Regions from separate parts of the Ochrobactrum sp. EDr1-4 genome, predicted to be linked through region 2. Evidence: predicted binding sites of a transcription regulator. Region 2 holds the regulator's gene; the other holds the start of a gene.

Region 1 (3,156 bases), on a different contig from region 2:
ATGAGAGGATTTTCGGCCATCTGCTTAAGCAATTCAGGCTTAAGAACACCTGCAGCTGAAAGACCAAGAAACACATCTGCGCCGCCAATAACATCGGCCAGTACACGTGCGTCTGTTTTCTGCGCGTAAACGTCCTTCCAGCGGTCCATAAGCACCGGACGACCTTCATAGACCACGCCTTCAAGATCGCAGACGAAAATATTTTCGCGCTTAGCGCCAAGTTTAACGAGCAGATTTAGGCATGCGAGAGCCGCAGCACCCGCGCCAGATGTTACAATCTTGGCGCTCGTAATATCTTTTCCTGCCAGTTCCAGACCATTCAGGACGGCTGCAGCAACAATAATCGCGGTTCCATGCTGATCGTCATGGAACACCGGAATATTCATCTTGGCGCGAAGCTGCTCTTCCACTTCAAAACATTCAGGCGCTTTAATATCTTCGAGATTGATGCCGCCAAAAGTTGGCTCAAGCGCAGAAACCACATCGACCATACGGTCGATTTCCAGCGCGTCGATTTCAATATCGAAAACGTCAATGTCGGCGAATTTCTTGAAAAGAACAGCCTTACCTTCCATCACCGGCTTGGATGCAAGCGCGCCGATATTACCGAGGCCGAGAACCGCAGTACCGTTTGAAACAACGGCTACCAGATTACCACGCGCCGTATATTCGGCAGCGGTGGATGGATCTTCATGGATTGCAAGGCAGGGTGCTGCAACGCCCGGCGAATAAGCAAGCGCAAGATCGCGCTGATTGCCGAGTGGCTTGGTCGCTTGAATCTCAAGCTTTCCCGGCTTGGGATAACGATGGAAGAACAGGGCCGCTTCGTCAAAATCCGAACGCGTGGAAGTGGAGGGGGTCTTTTTCTTTGTCATTATCGCATCGCTTTCCGGTTCATACGCGCGGCTGAAGGGGGAACCACACAATGACGCTTATTTGCGCCTGTTGAGCCAATATCGTTCTTATCTCAAACTATCAAATCACTACAGGCATGATTTCGAGAAGCAGTTATTCCGCAATCGCAGGGTTTCTCAGCAAACCAGCCTATTATTTCATCAGACATGCCACCAGCGGACACCTGCAATCAACCAGATTCTGGTTGACGCGCCGAAATGTCCACCGCTCTGGTAGCTCATTTGCATCACAACTTTCAATTCACAATGCCCGTCATATGTCTGTGACATGAATCGGGTTTTGTCTGCTCAGTTTCGGGTTGCCAGATGGAAGGACAACCACATGAGCGAAGAACAGATCGAACCAAAGAAATATCGCACATTGTTTATTTCAGACGTGCATCTTGGTTCGAAAGCAGCTCAGGCCGAATTGCTTTTGGATTTTCTGCGTACTCACGAAGCCGAAACCATTTATCTGGTTGGCGATATTGTCGATGGCTGGCGTCTGCGCCGGAACTGGCATTGGCCGCAGGAACATAATGATGTTGTTCAGAAGCTTTTGCGCAAAAGTCGCAAAGGTACTTCAATCATCTACATCGCGGGCAACCATGATGAATTTCTGAGAAATTTCCAGGGTACGCATTTTGGCGGCATCGAAGTGATGAACCGCGCGATTCACGAAACGGCAGATGGCCGCAAATTTCTCGTCATTCACGGTGATCAGTTCGATGTAGTAGTACGTAATGCGCGCTTCATCGCCTATCTTGGTGATTGGGCTTATGACACGGCGATCTGGATTAACACGGTCATGAGCCGTGTGCGCGCAAAGTTTGGATTGCGTTATTGGTCATTTTCCGCTTGGGCAAAGTTTCGCGTTAAGAAGGCCGTTAACTTCATCGGAAATTTTGAAGACGTCGTATCCGAAGAAGCTCAACGCATTGGCGTTGATGGTGTGATTTGCGGCCATATTCATCATGCAACTATCAGTAAAATGAATGGTGTTGAATATATAAACACTGGCGACTGGGTGGAAAGCTGCACAGCCGTTGTTGAGCATTTTGATGGTCGTATGGAACTGATTGAATGGACGGATCGTCTGGGACAACGACCTCAGCTTCCTGCAGCTGGCGACAATGGCAAGATAATACGGCTCCCCAGAGTGGCACGTAAAGTGATGAACGGCAGCTAATGAAGAAACTCGTCATCGTTACCGATGCCTGGCATCCGCAAGTCAACGGCGTTGTGAGAACACTGGCCAAGTGCTGCGAACTGATGACTGAACGTGGCTACGAAGTTATCGTTATCTCACCACAGGATTATCGCTCTTTTCCATGCCCGACCTATCCTGAAATCAGGCTGGCAATGACAACGCCATCTGCATTTCAGCGAAAGTTGATTGATTTACAGCCTGATTATGTTCATATCGCCACTGAAGGTCCGTTGGGTTTTATGGCGCGGCGTGCGTGTATGAAAATGGGCTGGAGCTTTACCACCAGCTTTCATACCCGCTTTGCGGAATATGTCAGGGATCGTTTTCCAATTCCGCTAAGCTGGACATATTCGTTTTTACGCAAATTCCACAATGCCGCATCGCATACGCTCGTCCCAACACAGTCTATTCTCACCGACTTGCATTCGCGTGGGTTTACGGGACTTGAGTTATGGACGCGGGGCGTGGATCGTCGCTTATTTCATTCGCGAAGCGATGTGAGGAAAGATTTGCCGCAGCCCGTATTCATTTGCGTGGGGCGTGTGGCAACCGAGAAAAACCTGCCGGCTTTTCTGGAATTGGATTTGCCCGGAACGAAACTCATCGTCGGAGATGGTCCAGCACTTCATGATCTGAAGAATCGGTTTCCCGACGCCGTTTTCATTGGCAAGAAAGAAGGCGACGCACTGGCTCAAGCCTATGCATCAGCCGATGTATTTGTGTTTCCAAGCAGAACCGACACTTTTGGTCTGGTTCTGCTTGAAGCGATTTCATCGGGTTTACCTGTTGCCGCTTTTCCAGTTCCGGGATCGTCCGACGTTGTCGGTGCGACCGGTGCTGGTGTTCTCTCAGAAGATCTTCGCGCCGCTTGTCTGGCAGCGCTTGAAATGCCTGCATTCGATCCTGCGGAGGTGTTAAAACCTTTCACATGGGACGCCTGTGCAGATATTTTCGAGAATGTCCTTGCGGCAACAAACAGTGTCAAACAACGATCGGGCCACTTACATAATCAGCCCCAGAGCGTTGCCTCCGGCGGATAAACAAGCGCGCCGT
Region 2 (3,156 bases):
GCAAAGGTTGAGGAACTGATCGACGAGTTGCGTCAGAACTACACCATCGTCATCGTGACTCACTCGATGCAGCAGGCTGCTCGTGTGTCGCAGCGCACAGCGATGTTCCACCTTGGTAATCTGGTGGAAGTCGGTGATACCGATGTGATGTTCACGGCACCGACCGAGAAGCGCACGCAGGACTATATCACTGGTCGTTTTGGCTAACCAATATTTCAGCAAAAGCAGGAGCCGATTGCGGTTCCGCTTCCTGCGTTTTTAATCGAGAGGTCTATGATGGCGTCCCAGCATACTGTTAGCGCATACGACGAAGAACTTCAGTTCCTGACCCACAAGATCGCCGAAATGGGCGGTCATGCGGAGCGCATGGTTGAGCAGTCGGTTGCAGCGATTGTGAATGCCGATAACGCACTGGCACAGCGCGTCATCTCCGACGATCTTATCCTCGATGCAAGCGAGCGCGAGATTGACGACAAGGCCGTCATGATTATCGCAAAGCGTCAGCCAATGGCTGTTGATCTGCGTGAAATCATCGGATCAATCCGCATTTCCGCTGATCTGGAACGCGTGGGCGATCTTGGCAAGAACATCGCGAAGCGCGTTGCAGCCGTTTCAGAATCCCGCCAGCCGGGCAAGCTTTATCGTGGTCTCGAAACCCTCGCTGAACTGGCACTGACACAGTTGAAAGACGTGCTCGACGCCTATGCAACGCGTTCGGTGCAGCAGATCAATATCGTTCGCGACCGTGATGACGAAATTGACTCGATGTACACCTCGCTGTTCCGCGAGTTGCTCACCTATATGATGGAAGATCCGCGCAACATTTCAGCCTGCACGCATCTTCTGTTCTGCGCGAAGAATATCGAGCGCATTGGCGATCACGCAACCAACATTGCTGAGACCGTCTATTACATCGTGACCGGCCTGCAGATGCCTGCGGAACGCCCGAAAGAAGACCTGAGCCACGGTATTGTCGTGGACGAGGCGCGTAAATCCTGATGAGATTTGCGCCGTATGATCGCGGCGCAAATTATTCGCATATGTAAGAAAACGCGGCGGCACGCGGCTGAACGGGGGAGTTGCATGTGCCGCCACGCTTAACTCAATAGGAAACACTGCATGTCACAGGCACCTAAGATTGCTGTGGTTGAAGACGAAGAAGCGCTGAGTGTGTTGTTGCGCTATAATCTTGAAGCCGAAGGCTATCACGTCGATACGATCTTGCGTGGCGATGAAGCCGAGATTGCACTGCGTGAAAACGTGCCGGATCTTCTCATTCTCGACTGGATGCTACCGGGTGTGTCGGGCATTGAACTTTGCCGCCGTCTGCGTCAGTGGCCGGAAACCGAACGTCTTCCGGTAATTATGCTGACTGCGCGTGGCGAAGAAAGCGAACGTGTTCGCGGCCTGAGCGTTGGTGCCGACGATTATGTGGTCAAACCGTTCTCGACCCCTGAACTGCTTGCGCGTGTTAAAGCCATGCTGCGCCGTGCCAATCCAAGTGTTCTGTCGCATGTGCTTAAAGTCGGCGAACTTGTGCTCGACCGTCAGCAGCACCGCGTTTATCGCAAAGAAAAAGAAATTCGTCTTGGACCGACAGAGTTCCGCCTGCTTGAATATTTCATGATGTCGCCGGGCCGCGTTTTCTCGCGTAGCCAGTTGCTTGATGGCGTATGGGGACCGGATATCTACGTCGATGATCGCACGGTCGACGTGCATGTCGGACGCCTGCGCAAGGCGATCAATTTGGGGCGCATGCTCGATCCGATCCGCACTGTGCGCGGTGCTGGCTATTCTTTCGGCTAGTCATCAGAGTTCATTTCACGCGTTAAGAATGGCCCGTTGCTCAAAAGGCATCGGGCCATTTTTGTTGCAAATTTCCAAATTCCGATTCGTGTTGTTGATGAAAATCCGTTCCATATCGGCTCGTATCACACGATGTTACAGTTCATTTCAAAGATTTGACTGAAACTGGACATGATGCTCGTGAGAGACGCATGTTCTGATTATTTCAGCGCCAATTTCTATGTCTTAGCAGGATTTTACAGCAGTCATGAATTAAGGCAGCTCTATGGTGCGCGCTGCATTGCAATTGAATCGCGTGTAATCAATACCTTATAAGATTTAAGTGGTTGCGTTAACGATTTGTTAATAATTTAGAACGGCTTAGCTCAGGTTATTGGCCAAAGATTCGACGTGTTGAGTCTCTCGGTTTCAATATGGCTGTGAATTTGAAATATGATTTTTTGCCTTGTTTTTGCCGAAAAATTCTTAATTCTTGCACTCTAAGAAGATTAGCAGAACGTTTGAATTTTAATTTTCGTTCGATTTGGCTTGAACGCCAGCCTGATTTTGCAGCGCCTTGGTGGCGCTTTAAAAGCGGAAGCAGACTGGATCAGTTAAGGGTCGTAATGATGCGCCTAATTAAGAGATTGAGCCGTTGACGCGCGCTCGTAAATGGAAACTGCCGGTTATTCTCGGTTTGCTCGTGGCACCTTTTCTGGTGACGGGCTGCACGACAACTGGTGGTACGAGCAAGACCAAGACCGAAAAGACAGCGGCTGTAAGCCACGTTAAGTCGGTCAATGGCGTGAAGACTTTCACTTACACCGCGAGAGATCGCGAATGCCTCCAGCGCGCGATGTTTTTTGAATCAAACCGTTCAAGCCCTGATGGTTTGATGGCTGTCGGTACTGTGGTGATGAACCGCCTCGCATCGGGCAGCTACCCCGATACAATTTGTGGTGTGGTTGGGCAGAAAAACCAGTTTGCACCGGGCGTTTTGACCCGCAAGATGAATTCCAACGCTTTGCCAGATGTTCAAGCAGCTGCTGATGCAGTTCTTAAAGGCAAGCGTCATCCATCTTTGAAGAACTCGATGTTCTTCCATACTGCAGGGCTCAAATTCCCTTACAACAATATGCATTATGTGCTGGTTGCAGGTGGAAACTCCTTCTACGAAAAGCGTGGTCGTGACGGCGAATTGCAGAACCCGGTTCCGCAAACGCCTTACAACCTTGCTTATGCGTCATCGCCACAATCGCCTTCCATGCCTGAAGGGCCGTTTTATAACGTGACCACGCAGCAGGATGGAACTGTTCCTGAAGTTCAGCCGACTGTTCAGGTTGCGCTTGCTGACGCTTCAAAGACGGCAGA

Evidence for each region. The regulator PhoB, encoded in region 2, activates phosphate uptake and scavenging genes when phosphate is short. The targets are predictions, from matches to a motif close to TGTCATNNANCTGTCAT.
Region 1: ACOZHT_RS11525 (UDP-2,3-diacylglucosamine diphosphatase) is a predicted target of PhoB. The motif match lies at 1,166-1,182, and genes of this name have one in related genera.

What each region holds. Positions count from the first base shown of each region.
Region 1 covers NZ_JBLZOF010000003.1:94,985-98,140, forward strand. Annotated here, with positions in the region: gene ACOZHT_RS11520 (NADP-dependent malic enzyme) at 1-875, opposite strand, end outside; gene ACOZHT_RS11525 (UDP-2,3-diacylglucosamine diphosphatase) at 1,237-2,082, shown strand; gene ACOZHT_RS11530 (glycosyltransferase family 1 protein) at 2,082-3,143, shown strand; gene dgcA (N-acetyl-D-Glu racemase DgcA) at 3,113-3,156, opposite strand, start outside.
Region 2 covers NZ_JBLZOF010000001.1:1,041,599-1,044,754, reverse strand. Annotated here, with positions in the region: gene pstB (phosphate ABC transporter ATP-binding protein PstB) at 1-207, shown strand, start outside; gene phoU (phosphate signaling complex protein PhoU) at 277-999, shown strand; gene phoB (phosphate regulon transcriptional regulator PhoB) at 1,120-1,806, shown strand; gene ACOZHT_RS05135 (cell wall hydrolase) at 2,441-3,156, shown strand, end outside.